Regions from separate parts of the Streptomyces sp. NBC_01275 genome, predicted to be linked through region 4. Evidence: riboswitches for the same ligand, from Rfam matches in the RefSeq annotation. Region 4 holds a riboswitch; each other region holds the start of a gene.
What was found. Region 4 has a riboswitch for cyclic di-AMP ahead of OG562_RS19940 (M23 family metallopeptidase). Riboswitches for the same ligand answer to the same signal wherever they lie in the genome.
Positions count from the first base shown of each region.

Region 1: another riboswitch for cyclic di-AMP. It lies ahead of OG562_RS25415 (transglycosylase SLT domain-containing protein); the one in region 4 lies ahead of OG562_RS19940 (M23 family metallopeptidase).
Region 2: another riboswitch for cyclic di-AMP. It lies ahead of OG562_RS17145 (transglycosylase family protein); the one in region 4 lies ahead of OG562_RS19940 (M23 family metallopeptidase).
Region 3: another riboswitch for cyclic di-AMP. It lies ahead of OG562_RS36790 (M23 family metallopeptidase); the one in region 4 lies ahead of OG562_RS19940 (M23 family metallopeptidase).

Region 1 is NZ_JAPEOZ010000001.1:5,748,300-5,753,640, reverse strand. It holds gene OG562_RS25425 (DUF2092 domain-containing protein) at 1-106, opposite strand, end outside; gene OG562_RS25420 (polyprenyl synthetase family protein) at 464-1,474, opposite strand; cyclic di-AMP (ydaO/yuaA leader) riboswitch at 1,871-2,098, shown strand; gene OG562_RS25415 (transglycosylase SLT domain-containing protein) at 2,104-2,583, shown strand; gene OG562_RS25410 (HAD family hydrolase) at 2,659-3,483, opposite strand; gene OG562_RS25405 (GNAT family N-acetyltransferase) at 3,741-4,805, shown strand; gene OG562_RS25400 (glycosyltransferase family 2 protein) at 4,841-5,341, shown strand, end outside.
Region 2 is NZ_JAPEOZ010000001.1:3,921,076-3,926,416, reverse strand. It holds gene OG562_RS17155 (cytochrome P450) at 1-690, shown strand, start outside; gene OG562_RS17150 (transglycosylase family protein) at 943-2,031, shown strand; cyclic di-AMP (ydaO/yuaA leader) riboswitch at 2,237-2,456, shown strand; gene OG562_RS17145 (transglycosylase family protein) at 2,460-3,176, shown strand; gene eno (phosphopyruvate hydratase) at 3,543-4,829, shown strand; gene OG562_RS17135 (septum formation initiator family protein) at 4,964-5,341, shown strand, end outside.
Region 3 is NZ_JAPEOZ010000001.1:8,388,170-8,393,510, forward strand. It holds gene OG562_RS36780 (tyrosine-protein phosphatase) at 1-22, opposite strand, end outside; gene OG562_RS36785 (alpha-galactosidase) at 269-2,371, shown strand; cyclic di-AMP (ydaO/yuaA leader) riboswitch at 2,676-2,833, shown strand; gene OG562_RS36790 (M23 family metallopeptidase) at 2,838-3,851, shown strand; partial or broken gene OG562_RS36795 (hypothetical protein) at 4,102-5,341, shown strand, end outside.
Region 4 is NZ_JAPEOZ010000001.1:4,555,526-4,560,866, reverse strand. It holds gene OG562_RS19955 (MarR family winged helix-turn-helix transcriptional regulator) at 1-221, opposite strand, end outside; gene OG562_RS19950 (dihydrofolate reductase family protein) at 290-1,432, shown strand; tRNA gene OG562_RS19945 (tRNA-Met) at 1,453-1,526, shown strand; cyclic di-AMP (ydaO/yuaA leader) riboswitch at 1,829-1,988, shown strand; gene OG562_RS19940 (M23 family metallopeptidase) at 1,996-3,018, shown strand; gene OG562_RS19935 (aldo/keto reductase) at 3,179-4,123, shown strand; gene OG562_RS19930 (PrsW family intramembrane metalloprotease) at 4,149-5,341, opposite strand, start outside.

The DNA.
Region 1 (5,341 bases), 1.2 Mb from region 4:
CCACGACGGTGACCGGGACGACGTACCGTACGGCCTTGCGCCGACCGGCGCGCAGGTCGTCGACCTCCCCGGCGGTCGTGCTGTCGTCGGATGCGTTCGGTGCCATGTGTGCCTTACCTCCGTCGTCGGCGGCGGCCGGTCATCTCACGTTGAACGTCCCCACCCCGAGCCGCCATTCTCACCCGAATCGGTGAGGAGTGGTGTTTTCCGCGATTCCCATCTCACCAAATCCCACCGGAGGAAGCGTCAGACCGAGGACTCAACTCCGCGTACGCCTGCGGTATGACATGGCGGCGGAGTTGGGCGGTCGACCCGTAGGGGGCGGGCACAGGGTGCGGAGGTCCGGAGACGCCGGGCGCGGAGGTCCGGAAGCACAGGGTGAGGAGCTCCGGAGGCGCCGGGCGCGGGGGGACGAAGTCCCCGCCGGGGCAGGCCCGGGCCGGCCCGGTCGTGACCGGACCGGTCAGCCGGCTCGGTGGACCACCGCGTCGCAGAGTTCCAGCAGCGCCGCCTTCGCGTCGCACTCCGGCAACGGCGCCAACGCGGCGCGGGCGTCCTTCGCGTACCGGACCGTGTCCCGGCGGGCCTGCTCCAGCGCGGGGTGGGCCCGGAAGGCGGCCACCGCCTCCGCGAGCTTGGCGTCGTCGCCGAGGTCGGAGTCCAGGAGCTCGCACAGGGCGATGTCCTCCGGGAGTTCCAGCCGCGCGGCCCGCTCCCGCAGTCGTAGCACCGGGAGGGTCGGGACGCCCTCGCGCAGGTCCGTGCCCGGCGTCTTGCCGGACTCATGGGAGTCGGACGCGATGTCCAGGACGTCGTCCGCCAGCTGGAAGGCGACCCCGAGCCGCTCCCCGTACTGGGTCAGCACGTCCACGACCGTCTCGTCGGCGCCCGACATCATCGCGCCGAACCGGCAGGACACCGCCACCAGCGAGCCGGTCTTGCCGCCGAGGACGTCCAGGTAGTGCTCCACGGGGTCGCGGCCGTCCACCGGCCCCGCGGTCTCCAGGATCTGTCCGGTGACCAGCCGCTCGAACGCCTCGGCCTGCACCCGCACCGCCTCGGGCCCGAGGTCGGCCAGGATGTGCGAGGCACGGGCGAAGAGGAAGTCGCCGGTGAGCACGGCGACCGAGTTGCCCCAGCGGGTGTTCGCGCTCGGCACCCCCCGCCGCACCTCGGCCTCGTCCATCACGTCGTCGTGGTACAGCGTGGCCAGATGGGTCAGTTCCACGACCACCGCGGACGGCACGATCCCCGGCGCGTACGGGTCGCCGAACCGCGCCGCGAGCATCACGAGCAGGGGACGGAACCGCTTCCCGCCCGCCCGCAGCAGGTGCTGGGCCGCCTCCGTGATGAACGGAACCTCACTCTTGGTTGCCTCGAGCAAGCCCTCCTCGACAGCCGCCAACCCGGCCTGGACATCGGCTTCCAGAACCTGGTCCCGCACGCTCAGCCCGAACGGCTCGACGACGGTCACGAGGGGTCTCCTGTCTGCTGGTGTCTACGGGCGATTACGCGGTTTGTCGATAGGTCTCTGCGCTCACTCAAGGCTCACTCAAGTCAGCGTATCCGGTCACGTTTCGATCACCGACAGCCCCCACGTCCACCCGCTCGACCAATTAACTATGACTTGAGTTTATTGACCGATTTACCACTCTTGCGCCCCGTGGTGAGTTGAGTCACGCGTACCCGCCCCGCACCGCCTCCACCCCTACCGAGCCTCCCCCGGTTCCCGCCGTGCCGCAAACGCCAGTTGAAGCTTTGCAGTACCAAAGGATCAAGCACCCCATACGCCCCAGACCAAGGTCAATAGGGCTGATCTGTGAATCCGGTACTTGTTCCGGACATGTGCTCTCGCATACGTTCCCGGCCTGTCGGGCGGACGCCGAATCCTGCCGCCGCCCGGACCACCTACTAGAACGCTCGGCAGGAGCGGGGGAACCAGGTAAGTCGCCGTACTGAATATTTTCGACATCTCCAGTTTTTACGGTTGATTCGGACATACCGGTACGGCTTGGGGTGAAGTCGTGTCCGTCAGGGCGCGGCCGGGCAGCTCCCGCCCGAACCCGACAGCTCACCTCGCAGGCGAAGGAGAGGAACTTCGTCATGCCCGCTGCCGCTCAGCCGCGCCGCAACCGTCTCTTCCGCACCCTCGCCGTCGCCGGCACCGGTGCGGCCGTGCTCGCCCTCCCGCTCATCGGCGCGACCAGCGCCTCCGCCGCCACGACGGCGACCACCGCCGCGACCGTCACGACCGCCGGGTACACCAACAACCTCGACGGCTGGATCCGCGAGTCGCTCGCGATCATGGCCCAGAAGGGCATCCCGGGCACGTACAACGGCATCTACCGCAACGTCATGCGCGAGTCGTCGGGCAACCCGAACGCAGTCAACCTCTGGGACTCCAACGCGGCCGCGGGCACCCCGTCCAAGGGCCTGCTCCAGGTCATCGACCCGACCTTCCTCGCCTACCACGTGGCGGGCACATCCTTCAACCCGTACGACCCGGTAGCGAACATCACCGCCGCCTGCAACTACGCGGCCGCGCGGTACGGCTCGATCGACAACGTCTTCGGCGCGTACTGACACCCGCTTCCGCTGCTTCCGCTGCTTCCGTGCGAAGTCGTCAGCGGATCCGCAAAGCCGCGGAGCCGCGGAGCCTTAAGCAAACAACCGTTCGAGGACGATGGCCACGCCGTCGTCCTCGTTCGACGTCGTCACCTCGTCGGCCACCGCCTTGAGCTCGGGGTGGGCGTTGGCCATCGCGACGCCGTGGGCGGCCCAGTCGAACATCGGGATGTCGTTCGGCATGTCGCCGAAGGCGAGGGTGTCCTCGGGCCGCAGACCGAGGTGCTCGGCGGCCAGGGCCAGCCCCGTCGCCTTGGTGATGCCGCAGGGCTGGAGCTCGACCGTGCCGGGACCCGACATGGTCACGGTGGCCAGCGAGCCGACCACCGAGCGGGCGGTGGCCGCCAACTCGTCGTCGGACAGCCCGGGATGGCGCAGCAGCACCTTGCTGATCGGCTCGCACCACAGGTCGTCGCGCGAGCCGACGCGCAGCGCGGGCAGCGTCGGGTGCGGCATCAGATAGCCCGGCTCGATGAGCGTCAGCCCGTCGACGCCGTCCTGGTCGACGGCCGCGTACACCTGCCCGACCTCGGCCTCGATCTTGCCGAGCGCGGTCTCGGCGAGTTCCCGGTCCAGGGTGACCGACCACAGCAGACGGTCCGCGCCGGCGTCGTACAACTGCGCGCCCTGTCCGCACACCGCGAGCCCGCCGCCGCGCAGGTTGTCCAGCAGCGGGCGGACCCGGGGCGCCGGCCGTCCGGTCACGACCAGATGGCAGGCGCCGGCCGCCCTCACCCGCGCGAGCACGTCGAGCGACCGGTCGGAGAAGGTGTCGTCGCCGCGGAGCAGCGTTCCGTCCAGGTCGGTGGCGATGAGCGAGTACGCGGTGCGCGGGGCATATGCGATGGGTGCGGCCATGATCAGAGAATACGGATCCCACGCCCCACGGGTTCGACGCGAACCGGACGACGGCCAGGTCCTGTCCGGTTCTGCCAACTCCCCTTTAAAAGAAACAGCTTTCTGACACATCGCCGGGTAGCGGACGGTTAAAGGCCTCTGCACCAGTTGGCAACAACATGCGACGCTACCTACCGCGACGCCCTGATGGAGCGGTACCGTCCAGGTGTCCAGGGGGACTTGATCGGGGGGTCAGGTTGAGCAGTGGGCGCATTCGTGTGCTGAGGCCGGAAGGCCTCGGCGAGGGGGAGAGGGAGCGGTGGCGCGCGCTGCGCGCCGCGTCGACGCTGCCGCGCAACCCCTTCATGGAACCGGAGTTCACCGACACAGTGGGCCGCGTGCGGGCACGCGCGCGGGTGGCGGTGGTGTACGAGGGGCGCGAGCCGGTCGGCTTCCTGCCCCATGAGCGGGGCCCGCTCGGCCAGGGCCAGGCCCTCGCGTACGGCGTCTCGGACGCGCAGGGCGCCGTACTGAGCCCGGGACTCGGTCTGAACGCCGAGGAACTGATGCGGGCGTGCTCCCTGTCGAGCTTCGCCTTCGACAACCTGGAGGCGGAACAAGGGCTGTTCGCCCGCCACACCGCCGCGGAGTACGCCTCCTACGTCATCGACGTGGCAAAGGGGTACGAGACCTACGAGTCCGTACTGCGCGCCCAGTCGCCGAAGTTCCTGAAGACGACCCTCGCCAAGGAGCGCCGGCTCGGCCGCCAGGTCGGCGACCTGCGGTTCGTGTTCGACGAACGCGACCCGGCCGCACTGCGCACGCTCATGGCGTGGAAGTCCGCGCAGTACCGCAGGACCGGCCGCCGGGACCGGTTCGCGCAGGAGTGGATCACCCGGCTCGTGAACCTGCTCCACGAGACACGCGCTCCCGAGTGCGCCGGCACGCTCTCCGTCCTCTACGCCGGCGACCGACCGATCGCCGCGCACTTCGGCCTGCGTTCGGCGACCGTCCTGGCGTGCTGGTTCCCGTCGTACGACCCGGAGTTCTCGAAGTTCTCGCCGGGCCTGGTGCTGCATCTACGGATGGCCGAGGCGGCCGCCTCCGAGGGCATCGGCCTGCTCGACCTGGGACGGGGCGCGGCCGAGTACAAGGACTCGCTGAGGACCGGGGAGCTTCCCGTGTACGAGGGGGCGTGGACGCGTCCGGGGGCGGGCGCCGCGCTCTACTGGCTCAGCCGTGAACCGTCCCGCCGCGCACACCACTTCGTGCGCAACCGGCCGAGGCTCGCGGCGGCGGCCGCACGGACCCTGAAGAGCGCGGGCCGGCTGCGCCGTTCCTGACGGTCATGGAAACGGTCATGAAACGAGGGGGGTTCATGTCCCGCGCGACGCATGCTCGGCAGGAGACAGAGCGGGAGATCCAGAGGTTCCTCGACATCGGGCCCGTGCAGATCGCCGAGCTCGAACTGGACGAGGGCGGTCTGCTCAGACCCGGGCCGGGCAGCCCGCCCGTCGCGCACGGCGAGGTGTTCGTGCTGGTCAGGCAGGGTGGGCGACCGATCGGCACGCTGCTCGGGCAGGTGCCCGAGGGGGCCGATCCGAAGACGGTCCTCACCCGGCTCGCCACACGGGAGCTCTCTTCCGGGGAGCCTTCAGCGACCGTGGGCGCCACCGCCGGACCGTTCACCACCGCCGTACCGTTCCCCACCGCCGTGCCGTTCACCACCGTCGTCATCGCCACCCGCGAGCGTGCCGGGCGACTCGCCCACGCCCTCGACTCCTTGCTCGCCCAGGACCACCCGGACTTCGAGATCGTCGTCGTCGACAACGCGCCCGTGACGGACGCGACCCGGGACCTGGTGACGCACAAGTACGCC
Region 2 (5,341 bases), 630 kb from region 4:
CTGGAGCTCATCCACCGCAAGCGCGCGGAGCTGCCCGCCGACCCCGCCCCCGGCGAGGACCTCATCTCCGGTCTGATCCGCGCCTCCGACCACGGCGAGCACCTCACCGAGAACGAGGCCGCCGCCATGGCCTTCATCCTGCTGTTCGCCGGCTTCGAGACGACCGTGAACCTGATCGGCAACGGCACCTACGCCCTCCTCGCCCACCCCGAGCAGCGCGACCGCCTCCAGCGCTCCCTCATCGAGGACGCCGGCGACCGCACCCTCCTGGAGACCGGCGTCGAGGAGCTGCTGCGCTACGACGGTCCCGTCGAGCTGGCCACCTGGCGGTTCGCCACCGAGCCGCTCAGCGTCGGCGGTCAGGACATCGCGCCCGGCGACCCCGTCCTCGTCGTCCTCGCCGCCGCCGACCGGGACCCCGCCCGTTTCGCCGACCCGGACACCCTCGACCTCTCCCGCCGGGACAACCAGCACCTCGGCTACGGCCACGGCATCCACTACTGCCTGGGCGCGCCCCTGGCCCGGCTGGAGGGCCAGACCGCCCTGGCCACCCTGCTCACCCGCCTGCCGGATCTCCGACTCGCCGTGGACCCGGCCGACTTGAGATGGCGCGGCGGGCTCATCATGCGGGGACTGCGCACCCTGCCCGTGGAGTTCACTCCGGTCCGTGACCGACCGCTGCCCGACTGAGCGACCGACCTGCCCGGCCAGGCGACCGACCGTTGTCCGATCGGGCGTCGGCCGGAGTATGACCGTGTGTCAGCCGGAGTGTGACCGTTCGGCGGAGTAAAGGTGACCGACCCTCAAGTCTGTGATCTTCACGTGATCTGCGCGGCATTAACTTGTGACAAGTGATCGTCTGCCGATACGTTCACTCGTCAAGCGCGGACCCTCAGCCTCACCCCCCGCGCCGGTCACTGCTGTCCAGAGAAAGGCCCTCGCATGCTCTCCGGGAACGGTCGTCACCGTCGCCCCCGTCAGGCCCCGGCCCTCCTCGTGGCGGCCGGAGTGACCGGCACCGCCATCGCCATCCCGCTGCTCGCCGCCTCCGGCGCGAGCGCCGCCGACGGCACGGTGTGGGACAAGGTGGCCCAGTGCGAGACCGGGGGTTCCTGGAGCGCAGACAAGGGCGACGGCTACTTCGGCGGCCTGCATCTCTCCCAGGACGACTGGGAGACGTACGGCGGACTCGACTACGCGTCGAGCCCCGACCTCGCCAGCCGTAACCAGCAGATCGCCGTGGCGCAGAAGCTGCTCGCGGACGAGGGCGTCGGCGCGTGGCCCACCTGTGGGCTGACGACCGGGCTCACCAAGGAGTCCGGCGCGCTGAACGTGGACACCGGGGTGGCGGGCGACTCGTCCGACTCCTCTTCGTCTTCTGGATTGTCCGACCTGTCCAGGGGGTTGTCCGGCTCGTCCGGTTCTTCCGGTTCATCGAGTTCCTCGGGCTCCTCCGACGCCGACAGCGGTTCGACGGGTTCGACGGATTCATCCGACTCATCCGACTCGTCCGGTGATTCATCGAGTTCGTCCTCTTCGTCCTCTTCGTCCCCTTCCTCCTCCGCTTCGGACGACTCCACCGGCTCCGACGCTTCCGGCGGGCAGGGCGACTCGCAGGACTCCGGCAGTTCGTCCACAAAGACCCCCGAGGCGGGCGACTCGGACGACTCGGACAAGTCGGCGCAGGATGCGGGCTCTTGGAGTCTCGTCGACACCGGCACGCTCGACGTCGGCACTCTCGGCGCCGACACTCTCGACACCGGCTCCGGTCGCCATCGCGGCGACACCGCCGACGAGAGCGCGGCCGGAGACGCGACGGCGGGCGTCTCCGACGGTCCCGCGACCGCCTCCACCGGTCGGCACGCCGCCGCGACCTATGTCGTCCAGGAGGGCGACTCCCTCGCCTCCATCGCCGACTCCCTTGACCTCGACGGCGGGTGGCGTGCGCTGTACGCCGAGAACCGGGATCGCATCGGCGCCGACCCGAGCGACATCGTCGCCGGTCAGACCCTTGACACAGGGGTTGAATAGGGTAGAAATCCCTAGAAAAACAGCGGGAGTTCACGTCACGCTTCGCGCCGAATGTCCGGTTTGGTGAAAGTGTGGGATGAGTCTCAGAAGCCCTGATCGTCTTTGATATTCCGTCGATCGCGTGTCTACGGTCAGGACCGCTCGGCAACCCGAGCCCCGGCCGTCGCAACGCCGAATCCTGCCAGCGGCCATCCGGGAACAGTCGTCGCGTCAAGCGCCGTAGGCAGGAGCGGGGGACCCAAGGTAAGCGCCGGGTCCGGCGGTTGAGGCCCTTCGGGGAACCGACTGCCGGAGTCGGCTAGGGGTGGAGCCACGCCTCCCATGGACTGCAGGACTGCCACGCAGGACTGCCATGGAGGAGTGGCCGGGCAACTCACACGGCCCGAACCCGACAGCTCACCTCGCAGGCGTCGGTGAGGGGATCCACCATGCTGTTTTCCGCCAAGGGCAAGCACCGCCGTCCCTCCAGGGCCACCCGTGTCGCCGCGCTCGCCGGCGTCACCGGCGTCGCCATCGCCGCCCCGCTGATGGCGGCCGGCAGCGCCTCCGCCGCCACCGCCTCCGAGTGGGACGCCGTCGCCCAGTGCGAGTCCGGCGGCAACTGGTCCATCAACACCGGCAACGGCTACTACGGCGGCCTGCAGTTCTCCGCCTCCACCTGGGCCGCGTACGGCGGCACCCAGTACGCCGCCCAGGCCAACCAGGCCAGCAAGTCCCAGCAGATAGCCATCGGCGAGAAGGTCCTCGCGGGCCAGGGCAAGGGCGCCTGGCCGGTCTGCGGCACCGGCCTGTCCGGCGCCGCCTACAACGGCAGCAGCTCCTCGGGCTCGTCGAGCAGCGGCACCGGCTCCAGCTCCTCCGGCTCCAGCTCCTCGGGCAGCTCCACCACCACCCGCTCCACCGAGCAGCCGAGCACCTCCCGCTCGACCGACCGCCCGGCCGCGTCCAAGACGGTCAGCACGCCGACCGGCAAGAAGGTCAAGAAGGGCGACGGCGAGTACAAGGTCGTCAAGGGCGACACCCTCAGCTCCATCGCCGAGAAGCACAAGGTCAAGGGCGGCTGGCAGAAGCTGTTCCAGCTGAACAAGGACATCGTCGAGGACGCCGACCTCATCTACCCGGGCCAGCAGCTGCACCTGAAGTGACCTCTGGCCGGTGACCTCTGGCCGGCGACCTGGCCCCAGGTGACACCTGGCTCCCAGTGAGACCACAGCACCCTCACAGCCGAGGTCGACACACTGAAGACCTCGTGAGGGTCACCCCCCCGTCCCCACGGGCTCCCCGCTCCGGTGCGCATTCCCCCGTACGCACCGGAGCGGGGTTTTCTTTGCCTGTTCGTCGCTCCCCCTTTGTTCCGGCCGGAAACAATAGGTACGGTCTGACGTAGTCCACGGGGCGGTCGGTCGGTGGTCGATGCCCCCGAGGCGGTTAGGCTCTAGTCGCAAGGCATCAGCAAGGGCTCATCACGGCCTGCGCGCCCCGCACTCTCAGCGTCACATCCCAAGAAGGAGATGCTCGTGCCGTCCATCGACGTCGTCGTAGCCCGGGAAATCCTGGACTCCCGAGGCAACCCCACGGTCGAGGTCGAGGTCGGCCTCGACGACGGCAGCACGGGTCGTGCCGCCGTTCCGTCCGGCGCCTCCACGGGCGCCTTCGAGGCCATCGAGCTGCGCGACGGTGACCCCAACCGTTACGGCGGCAAGGGTGTCGAGAAGGCCGTCCTCGCCGTCATCGAGCAGATCGGCCCGGAGCTCGTCGGCTACGACGCCACCGAGCAGCGTCTGATTGACCAGGCCATGTTCGACCTGGACGCCACCGACAACAAGGGCTCCCTCGGCGCCAACGCCATCCTCGGCGTCTCGCTCGCCGTGGCCCACGCCGCCTCCGAGGCCAGCGACCTGCCCCTCTTCCGCTACCTCGGCGGTCCGAACGCGCACCTGCTGCCCGTTCCGATGATGAACATCCTGAACGGCGGCTCGCACGCCGACTCCAACGTGGACATCCAGGAGTTCATGATCGCCCCGATCGGCGCGGAGTCCTTCTCCGAGGCCCTGCGCTGGGGCGCCGAGGTCTACCACACCCTCAAGAAGGTGCTGAAGACCAAGGGCCTGTCCACCGGCCTGGGCGACGAGGGCGGCTTCGCCCCGAACCTGGAGTCCAACCGCGCCGCCCTCGACCTCATCGTCGAGGCCATCAAGCAGGCCGGCTACATCCCCGGCGAGCAGATCGCGCTCGCGCTCGACGTCGCCGCGTCCGAGTTCTACAAGGACGGCAAGTACGAGTTCGAGGGCAAGTCCCGCTCGGCCGCCGAGATGACGGAGTACTACGAGGAGCTCGTCTCCGCGTACCCGCTCGTCTCCATCGAGGACCCGCTGTACGAGGACGACTGGGCCGGCTGGAAGGTCATCACCGACCGCATCGGCGACAAGGTCCAGATCGTCGGCGACGACCTCTTCGTCACCAACCCCGAGCGCCTGGCCCGCGGCATCGAGGAGGGCTCCGCGAACGCCCTGCTCGTCAAGGTCAACCAGATCGGCTCGCTGACCGAGACCCTGGACGCCGTCGAGATGGCCCAGCGCAACGGCTTCAAGTGCATGATGTCCCACCGCTCCGGCGAGACCGAGGACGTCACCATCGCCGACCTCGCCGTCGCGGTGAACTGCGGTCAGATCAAGACCGGCGCCCCGGCCCGCTCGGACCGCGTCGCCAAGTACAACCAGCTGCTGCGCATCGAGGAGATCCTCGACGACGCCGCGGTGTACGCCGGCCGCAGCGCGTTCCCCCGCTTCAAGGCCTGAGCCAAGGCCTGAGCCAAGGCCTGAGCCTGCGCCTCACCGCCGTATAGCCCGCGTAGGCAGCGTCGTACGTACGTCCTCGTACTCGGTCCCGTACCGTGTGCGGGGACGTACGCGCGTGAACGGGAGGCGGGGACATGGCCGTGAAGGACCGGGACCGGTTCTCCACCGCGACGAGGATCAAGCTGCTCGGGGAGCAGACCGCGGCCCGCGTCTACCGCTCCCAGACCAAGCGTCAGGCCCGCCGCTCCCGGCTCACCGGCCGCGCGGCGCTGCTGGCCCTCGTCGTGTGCACGCTCATCGTGGCGCTGGCCTACCCCATGCGCCAGTACGTCTCCCAGCGCGCCGAGATCGCTGCTCTGGAGCGCGAGAAGCAGCAGGCCAGCGATCGCGTCGAGCAGCTGCGCGACCTCAAGGCGCGCTGGCAGGACGACGCGTACGCCGAGCAGCAGATCCGCCAGCGGCTGCACTATGTGATGCCGGGGGAGACGGGCTACGTCGTGATCGACCCGGAC
Region 3 (5,341 bases), 3.8 Mb from region 4:
TGGACGGGATCTGCTGCGTCAACGGGGGCTCCCTCCCGGTCGGTCCCGGCCGACGCGGCTCGGAGGCCGGCGGGACACGTCTCGACGATACGACATGGATTCCCGGGGCAACGGGTTGTCCACAGGCGCACGCGGCGGTCGTCGGCTCGGTCGTCGGCGAGGTCGCCGACACGGGGTGCAGCGTTGTCCACAGACGTTTGCTCAGCGAGGCATATGCACCTGATGATGTTGGGGCTTGATCGCACCTGTTCGAATCAGTGGGGGTTTGATGCCCGAAATCGCCGACAACGGCCGCACCTGGCTCCTTTCGGGGCCCACGAGCAGCTACGCCCTCCATCTCACCGAGGCCGACGAGCTGATCCATCTGCACTGGGGCCCGGGCATCGCGCTCGCGGACGCCGAGGCCCTGGCCGCCCGCCCGCTGCCGAGCCGCGGGGCCTCGTTCGAGTCCCCGCTCGACGGCCGGGAGGAGTACCCGGTCGAGGGCGGCCCCCGCTTCGTCCGACCGGCCCTGTCCGTGCGCACCGACGAGCGGCGCGGCACCGAATGGGCCTTCGAGGCCTACGAGACCGGCGCCGCCGACCGCGACGAAGGCACCGGCGGCGACGAGCTGCGGCTGCGTTTCCGCGACGCCGGCCTCGCCGTGACCCTGCACTACCGGATGCACGGCGACGTCGTAGAGCGCTGGACGACCGTGGGCAACGAGGGGGAGGAGCCGCTGGAGCTGCTGCGTGCCGACTCCGCCGTCTGGACCCTGCCCGACCGCGACGGCTGGCGTCTGTCCCAGCTGCACGGGCGCTGGGCGGCCGAGTCCCGGCTCACGCGCGCCCCCCTCACCTACGGTGAGAAGGTCATCGGCAGCCGCCGCGGCCACACCGGCCACCAGCACCTGCCCTGGGTCGCCCTGGACACGGACGCGACCGAGGAGCTCGGCGAGGTCTACGGCTGCGCCCTCGGCTGGTCGGGCTCCTGGCGCATCGCCGTCGCCCAACTGCCCGACGCGCGCGTGCAGATCACCGGCGGCGCCGGGTACGACGACTCGGGGCTGCTGCGGCTGGCCGCGGGGGAGTCCTTCACCACGCCCGTCTTCGCCGGGCTGTACAGCGACGGCGGCTTCGGCGGCGCGAGCCGCGCCTGGCACGCCTACCAGCGGGCGTACGTCATCCCGGACGCGGAGCAGGACCGGCCGGTGCTGTTCAACTCCTGGGAGGCCACCTACTTCGACATCTCCGAGGAGCAGCAGGCGACCCTCGCCCGGCGCGCCGCGGCGATCGGCGTCGAGCTGTTCGTCGTCGACGACGGCTGGTTCGGGGCGCGCACCGGCGATCACGCCGGGCTCGGCGACTGGCGGCCCAACCCGGACCGCTTCCCCAAGGGCCTGACGCCCCTCGCGGACTACGTGCACGCCCTCGGCATGCAGTTCGGCATCTGGGTCGAGCCCGAGATGGTCAACCCCGACAGCGAGCTGTACCGGGCGCACCCCGACTGGGTGCAGTTCCAACCGGGACGAAAGCGGACGGAGTTCCGCAATCAACTCGTACTGAACCTCGCGCGCGAGGACGTCCAGGAGTACCTCTGGGAGCAGCTCGACGGGCTCCTGTCCAGCGCGCCCATCGACTACGTGAAGTGGGACTTCAACCGCTGCTTCACCGACGCCGGCTGGCCGGACGACCCCTATCCGCAGCGCCTCTGGGTCGACCATGTACGGGCCTTGTACGCCCTCCTGGACCGGCTGCGGGCGGCCCACCCGGGCGTCGCCTTCGAGTCCTGCTCGGGCGGCGGCGGGCGCATCGACCTCGGGATCATGAGCCGCACCGACCAGGTGTGGACCTCCGACAACACTGACCCCCTCGACCGGCTCGACATCCAGCACGGCTTCAGCCAGATCCACCCCGCCCGGGTCATGGCCGCCTGGGTCACCGACAGCCCCAACGCCCAGCTCAACGGCCGGTCCTCCACCCTGCGCTTCCGGTTCGTCAGCGCCATGGCCGGCGTCCTCGGGGTCGGCGGGGACCTCTCCGAGTGGAGCGAGGAGGAGCTCGCCGAGGCCCGGCGGTGGGTCGACCTCTACAAGGAGATCCGGCCCCTGGTGCAGCACGGCGACCTCCACCGGCTGCGGCCCCCGACGGGCGGACTCAGCGCCGTGCAGTACGTGCGCGGCGACGAGACCGTCGTCCTCGCCTGGCTCCAGGCGCAGCGCTACGGCGAGCCCGCCCCCGCGCTCCGGTTGCGCGGCCTCGACCCGACAGCGTCGTATGAATGCCGCGAAACGGGCGAAGTCCACCGGGGGGCGGTGCTGTTGCACCACGGGCTGGCCACCGGGCTGCGCGGCGACCTTGATGCGACGGTTATCCGCCTGCGTCGCATCTGAGGTTTCTGTCCGAATTGAAGCCTTAGTCCAACTCGCTCTGGAATAAAGGGTCCTGGAAACGCGTCACGTGAGCAGCGTCATATCCGTGACCGTAAGTCGTCCGTCATGTTCACGTAATTTACGGGCTTTTCAAGGGCGTTCGATGAAAAAACGCCCTTGAATTAACAGAGGGTGACTGGGAATTCCCACAGGGGATCAAGAGGAACGTTCGCGCAGGGCAACCGCTGCTTGTCCCTGTGCGTCTTGGTCCCTTACGTTCCAGACCAATCCGGACGGACGCCCAATCCTGCCGCCGCCCGGATCCCGCACTCACTCACCCGTACCAGGCAGGAGCGGGGGACCCACAGGTAGAACCGCCTGTTCCGGTCTCCGGAACGGCTAGGGGTAAAGCCGCGCCTCGGTGCGGCCGGGCATCTCCAGCCCGCACCCGACAGCTCACCTCGCAGGCGCCGGAGAGGATTTCGTCATGCCCGCGAAGGGTAAGCACCGCCGCCCGAAGACCCAGCGCTTCACCCGCTCCATAGCCGTCGCCGGAACCGGCGGCGCGGCTCTCGCTCTTCCGCTCATGGGAGCCGCCGGCGCCCACGCGGCGCCCTCTCAGTCCGTCGCCCAGTCGGCTTCCGCGTCGGCTTCCCAGGCGATTTCGCAGACGGTCTCGGAAAAGGCCGCGCAGTCCGTTCAGTCGGCGCGCCAGACGGCCGCCGAGACGAAGACCGCCGCCACGAGCACGAAGTCCTACACCGTGCGGTCCGGCGACTATCTCTCGAAGATCGCGGACGAGCAGGACGTCAGCGGCGGCTGGCAGAAGCTGTACCAGGACAACCGCGCGGCCGTCGGCGACAACCCGTCGTTGATCCACCCCGGCCTCAAGCTGTCGATCGGCGGGAAGGCCGCGGCCGGCGCCAAGTCGTCGCCCGGTATATCCGGTTCGTCCGCCAAGTCGTCGACGTCCACGTCCTCCGGCTCCAAGGCGTCCTCGTCGTCTTCGTCGTCGGACTCTTCGTCCTCTTCGTCTTCTTCGTCCTCGTCGAAGGCGACCACCGAGGCCGCCGCGAGCACGAGCACCTCCAGCGGTTACACCCTCCCCGTGGCGGGCGCCACCATCGGCACCGCCTACCACACGGCCGGCAGCATGTGGTCCAGCGGCTACCACACCGGCGTCGACTTCGTCGTCCCGACCGGTACGTCCCTCAAGGCCGTCGCCGCGGGCACGGTCGTCTCCGCCGGCTGGGGCGGCGCGTACGGCAACCAGGTCGTCATCAAGCTCGGCGACGGCTACTACGCCCAGTACGCCCATCTCTCGCAGCTCTCCGTCTCGGCCGGGCAGACCGTGACCGAGGGGCAGCAGATCGGTCTCTCCGGCGCGACCGGCAACGTGACCGGACCGCACCTCCACTTCGAGATCCGCACCACGCCGGACTACGGCTCGGACGTCGACCCGGTCGCCTACCTCCGCTCGCACGGCGTCAGCGTCGGCTGACCTCCCCCGACCGCCTGCCTGCCTGACACGCTGCCGAGGCCGGACCCTGATCCCCGGGTCCGGCCTTTGGCGTTCGGTCCGGTCGGTCCGGTCGGTCCGGTCGGTCCGGTCAGTCTGTTAGGTCCGTTCGATCCGTCGGGTCCGCTGGGGCCGTTCGACTTTGCTCGTTCATGATCGTTTCATTGCGGTCGTGTGGCAGGCCCGTCCGGGCCGTCGACAGCCGGGACAGAGTGGCGGCACAGTGATCTCCATGAGAGGGCAAGCGCTTTCCTTCACTGTCACCGCCGCCGTCCTGTTGGCGGGACTCGGCTCCGCGCCCGCCGCCGGGCACGCCGTCGACACCCCGCGCCGGATCGTGGAGAACCTCGACCGCGGCCTGGTCGCCGTGCCGTCCGGCACGGCGACCTTCCTCAGCTGGCGTCTCCTCGGCACCGAGTACGCCCGATACGGCGACTCCCTCGCCTTCGACGTCTACAAGAACGGCCGACGGCTGAACCGCGAGCCGATCCGCAGGTCGACGACCTACCGGGACGACACCCCGGGCGCGGGCACGTACACCGTGCGTGCGGTCGTCGACGGGCATCGACAGCAGCCGAGTTCGGCCGCGCTCGACTTCGCCGACGGTTACGCCGAGATCCCCCTCGCCGCCGCCGACGGCTACACCGTCCAGCACGCCTGGCCCGGCGACCTCGACGGCGACGGACGGTACGAACTGGTCGTCAGCCGGCTGTCGGGGACCCGGGACCGGCCCGACCTGCTGGAGGCGTACACGCTCACCGGCGAGCGGCTCTGGCGGGTCGACTTCGGACCCGGCTCCTACACCCAGGTCGGCGGGAACGGCGCCAACGACCCGGCGCCCGCCGCGATCAGCGGCTCCACGGCGATCGGCGGCTACCGCAACGACGACAACGTCACCGTCTACGACCTCGACGGCGACGGCCGTGCCGAGGTGCTGGCGCACACCGCCGCCGGCACCGCCTTCGCGGACGGCGCGCAGGTCGCCGCCGACTCGCCCGCCCGCCAGTTCGTCTCGGTGATCGACGGCGCGACCGGCGTCGAGCGCACCCGGCAGCCGGTGCCCGACGACTTCGTCGCCGACGGCCCCTCCGGCGGCCACTTCGGCATCGCCTACCTGGACGGCGAACACCCCAGCCTGGTCACGAAGTCGGTCACCCGCGTCGGCGCGAAGCGCGGCGCGTTCCGGGTCCTGTTCCAGACCTGGGACTTCAACGGCGCGGACCTGACCCGCCGTTGGAGGTACGTGGTGGACCCGGCGAGCGGCGCGACCAGCTTCCACCAGATCCGCACCGTCGACGTCGACGGGGACGGCCACGACGAGATCGCCGACGGCAACTACGTCGTGAACAGCGACGGCACCCTGCGCTACGTCGTCGACGGAGCCATCCACGGAGACCGCTTCGACATCGCCGACCTCGACCCCGACCGACCCGGCCTGGAGGGCTTCGCCATCCAGCAGTCCGAGCTGGGCA
Region 4 (5,341 bases):
GTCAGTCGACTGCGGGTGATCTTCGTCCGCTCGGCCAGGTCGGTCATACGCAGCTGACGCTCCGGCGTCTCGGAGAGATTGGCGAGGATGGAGTAGTACAGGTGGGGCATGCCGGCGTCCTGCTGGAGCTGTCGGTCGATCGCGTCCTCCAGGAGGTGCGTCGCGGCGATGTACGCGCGCCAGGCGCGCTGCTCCTCGGGGGTGAGCCAGCGGGTCGTCATGCCACCCAGTGTAGGTTTGTTTCAAACTTGAACCAAGACCCTGCCGTCGTTCCTGGAGAGCCGCGCCGATGTCGTACCCGTACCTGTACCCGTACGTCCTGCTGTCCGCCGCCGTCTCCCTCGACGGCTACCTCGACGACACCTCCCCCGAGCGCCTGCTGCTCTCCAGCCCCGCCGACTTCGACCGGGTCGACGAGGTGCGGGCCGGCGTCGACGCGATCCTCGTCGGCGCCGGCACCATCCGCGCCGACAACCCCCGGCTGCTGGTGAACTCCCCCGAGCGGCGCACCGTACGGGTGGCGGCCGGGAAGGCGGAGTACCCCCTGAAGGTCACCGTCAGCGGCTCCGGCGACCTCGACCCGGCGGCGAAGTTCTGGCACACGGGCGGCGAGAAGGTCGTGTACACGACCGAGAAGGGCGCGGTCCGGGCCCGGTCGCTGGGGCTCGCCGCCGATGTCGTCCCCCTCGGCCCCGAACTGGACTGGCGGCGGCTCCTCGAGCACCTCCACGCCGAGCGCGGCGTACGCCGGCTCATGGTCGAGGGCGGCGGAACCATCCACACCCAATTGCTCCAGCAGGGCCTCGCCGACGAACTCCAGCTCGTCCTCGCCCCGCTCCTCGTGGGCGACCCGGACGCGCCCCGCCTCTTCGGCCCGGGCGGCTACCAGGGCGGACGCCTGCGCCTGACCGAGACCCGGCGGATCGAGGACGTGGTCCTCATGCGCTACGAGCCCACCGCCCCCGGCGCCGGCCCGCTCCCCTCCGCGGCCGACCGCCGCTGGCTGGCCCTGGCCTGCGATCTCGCGGCCGAGTGTCCTCCCTCGCGGACCGCCTTCAGCGTCGGCGCGGTGATCGTGGCCGCCGACGGCACGGAGCTGGCGCGCGGCCACTCCCGGGAGGCCGGCGACCCGGTCGTGCACGCCGAGGAGGCCGCCCTCGCCAAGCTCGACCCCGCCGACCCCCGGCTGCCCGGCGCCACCGTCTACAGCAGCCTGGAGCCCTGCGCGCACCGCTCCTCCCGCCCCACCCCCTGCGCCCGTCTCATCCTCGACGCGGGCGTGCGCCGGGTCGTCACGGCCTGGCGGGAGCCCAACACCTTCGTCACGGAGGCGGACGGCACCGGGCTCCTCGCGGCCGAGGGCGTCGACGTCGTCGTACTCCCGGAATACGAGGAGCGGGCGCAGGTGGCGAACCTGCACCTGAGCGGGTGATACAGTTAAGTCAACAACGACGCGGGGTGGAGCAGCTCGGTAGCTCGCTGGGCTCATAACCCAGAGGTCGCAGGTTCAAATCCTGTCCCCGCTACTGAAGGCCGAGGGCCGGAATCCGAAAGGGTTCCGGCCCTCGGTTTGTTTGCCTTCCTCATGTCGTCACCCCTCGTGACCGCTCGACCGCCCTGCGCATAACAGCTGAGTCACCATCAAAACGCGTGTGACTGCTGAAGCGTTCCCGAGGTGAGGTCAACTCGCCCGTTTTTCACCGGTCATGGCCTGAAAGTCCAGGCCATGAATGTTGTTGATCAAGGGGAACAGCTTGGAAACCCACCCCTAGGTCTATTAACGTTCGATAACGCAGCGCGGTCGTCCCAGCCGACACAAGAGTCGGCTCCGTGCGCACTGCCGAATCCCGCAAGGGAACCGGGGAACCACCACCTTGGGGTGAATCTCGCGGAAGCCGCCGTGTGGCAACGGCCGGTATACGCGCGTAGGAGACCTTCCCGCTCCGAACCCGTCAGCTAACCCGGTAGGCGACGGAAGGAAAGGAGTACGCCCGCGTGGCGTCCAACCCGCCTGCCCCAGAAGCCCCGTTCGTGCCGGGCCAGCGTTCCCCCGAGACCTTCGGCTTCGGCACCTACCGCACCGACGAGGGCCCCTGGGAGGAATGGAACCCCACCGCGGAGTCCGTTCGCCCGGTACGCGGCAAGCACCGCGTCGCCAAGCAGCGCGGCGGCGGGTTCGCCCGCAGCTCCACCGTCCTCGGCGTCGGCGTCATAGCCGCCGTCAGCGCGGGCGGCATGGCCAGCGCCAACACCGGCAAGGCGCCGGTCTCCATCTCCATGCCCGACCTCCCCTCGGTGGGCGGCCTTCTCACGGAGGACGACGCCCCCCCGGAGCCCGCGCCCGCCCTCAGCAGCTTCGGCACCGAGTCCGACGACACCGCCCAGGGCGGCGCCGCCGACGCCGGCGAGGCGCTGCGCAGCCGGATCATGGCGCAGGCCGAGTCGCAGCAGACGCAGATCGAGGCGAAGGCCAAGGTCGCCGCCGCCAAGGCAGAGGCCGCCGCGACCGCCAAGGCCGAGAAGGAAGCCAAGGCCAAGGCCGCGGCCGCGAAGGAGAAGGCGGAAGCGGAGGCCAAGAAGAAGGCCGAGGCCGCGCGCCTGGCCGAGCTGGCCAAGCAGTACACGCTGCCGACCTCCTCGTACACCATCACCTCGACCTTCGGTCAGGCCGGCTCGCTCTGGTCGTCCGGGTACCACACCGGCCTCGACTTCGCCGCGCCCACGGGCACCCTCATCAAGGCCGTCCACAGCGGGACCGTCACCGAGGCGGGCTGGGCCGGTTCCTACGGCTACCGCACCATCCTGACTCTGGACGACGGAACCGAGCTGTGGTTCTGCCACCAGTCGTCGATCAGCGTCAGTGTCGGCCAGAAGGTCGGCACGGGCGACGTCATCGGCCGCGTCGGCGCCACCGGGAACGTCACCGGCGCCCACCTCCACCTCGAGGTCCACCCGAACGGCAGCGCCGACGGCATCGACCCCATGTCCTGGCTGCGGAGCAAGGGCCTCAACCCCTGACCCGTAAGGGTCTCCCCCGCCCGTTGGAACCCCGGCAGCCCTGACGACACCCCCCCGACGTCAGGGCTGCCGGTTCCGTCTGCCGGTCCCCTCGTGCTGTTCACACGTTCTTCGTACAGTGCACGGAATGGGCCTCTCCGGCACGGCGTTGATCCAAAGCATGACTTCTCTTCGCCAGCTCGGCTCCTCCGACCTCAAGGTCTTCCCGCTCTCCCTCGGCGGCAACGTCTTCGGCTGGACCGCCGACGAGGCCGCCTCCCTCGCCGTCCTCGACGCCTACGCGGACGCCGGCGGCAACTTCATCGACACCGCCGACTCCTACTCGGCGTGGATCGAGGGCCATCAGGGCGGTGAGTCCGAGACCGTCATCGGCAAGTGGATCAAGGCGCGCGGCAACCGCGACGACATCGTGATCGCCACCAAGGTCAGCCAGCACCCCGAGTTCCCGGGCCTGACCGCCGCGAACATCAAGGCCGCCGCCGACGCATCCCTGCGTCGCCTGGACACCGACCGCATCGACCTCTACTACACCCACTTCGACAAGCCCGAGGTCCCGGTCGAGGAGATCGTCGGCGCGCTGGACGACCTGGTGAAGGCGGGCAAGGTGCGGCACATCGCGGCCTCCAACATCTCCCCGGAGCGGCTGCGGGCGTCCCTGGAGTTCTCCGACCGCGAGGGCCTGGCCCGCTACGTCGCCCTCCAGCCCCACTACAACCTGGTCTCACGCGACACCTACGAGGGCGAGCTGCAGGACCTCGCCGCCGCCTCCGGCCTCGCCGCCGTCCCGTACTACGCGCTGGCCTCCGGCTTCCTCACCGGCAAGTACCGGCCCGGTACGACGGTGGAGAGCCCGCGGGCCTCCGGCGCGGCCAAGCACCTCGACTCCGAGCGGGGCCAGAAGGTCCTCACCGCCCTGGACGAGATCGCCCAGGCCCACGACACCCAGGTCGCCACGGTGGCCCTGGCCTGGCTCGCGGCCCAGCCGACGATCGCCGCGCCGATCGCGTCCGCCCGTACGGTCGAGCAGCTGCCGGCGCTGCTGGGCGTGGCGGAGCTGGAGCTGACGCAGGCCGAACTCGAGAAGTTGACGGAGGCGTCGGCGTAGCGGTCCGTACGACCAGCTGCATCCCCTACGACTGGTAGGGGTTGTAGCTGGGGTGCTGCGCCGCCGGATATCCGTACCCGTACCCGTACCCGTACCCGTAGCCGTACCCGTAGCCCTGTCCGGGGCCAGGGCCGGGTCCCTGCGCCGGGTCGTGCACCCCGTGCGGCCCAGGAGCCCCGTGCATCCCGTGCGGTCCAGGAGCCCCGTGCATCCCGTGCGTCCCGTACACCGCCCCGTACACCGGCCAGGGCGTCGCCGGCACAGCCACCCGTACCGGTGGAGCCGTCATCCACGCTGCATGGTCCAGCGCGGGCCGCGCCAGCTCCCTGCGGCGCCACAGCTCGTTCAGCAACTCCCGTTCCCGTACGACGAAGTCGGCGTCGGCCCGCCCCTGTCGCCCGCGGTGCCGCAGAAACGCCAGGGAGGTCGCGTACGCCTCGTACTGCGCCACCGCCTGCGCCGCCGGCCGGCCCAGGCGCTGCTGGGCGTACTCGCGGGCCAGCCGCCGTGCCCGCATCGAGCCCAGCGCGTACGGCTCGGCCGGGCTGAGCCAGCCGGCGGCCGTGTAGGCGGGCAGCTCCTCGCGCACGGTGCGCAGCTCACGTTGGCGCGTCCACACCACCAGCCAGGTCAGCAGCCCGAACGCGGGCACCATGAACGCCCCGTACACCGCGAAGAACCCGAACTCGCCGAACGTCGAGGAGCCGTTCCACAGGGCGTGCATGCCCATCGCCAGGAGCAGCCCGGACAGCGGGAGCAGGACGTGCCGCAGGCGCAGGCGGTTCCCGGAGAGCGCGGCGACGCCGAAGCCGATGCCGGTCAGGACCGTGAACAGGGGGTGCGCGAACGGCGACATGATCACGCGGACGAAGAAGGTCGCGGCGGTGACGGAGGCGATGCCGCTGTCGCCGGAGAGCTGGTCGGTGCCGAAGGCGGTGCCGAGGTAGAGGATGTTCTCGGTGAACGCGAAGCCGGTCGCGGTGACCCCCGCTATCACCACGCCGTCGACGATCCCGGTGAAGTCCCGCCTGCGGAAGAGGAACACGAGCAGCACGGCGGCGGCCTTGGCGGACTCCTCGACGATCGGCGCTATGACGGTCGCCCCCAGGGTGTCCGCGCTGGACGGGTCGGCGGTCGCCGTCGCTATCCAGCGCGTCGCGAAGCTGTTGGCGACGATCGCGATCAGCGCGGCCGCGCACGCGCCCCAGGCGAAGGCGA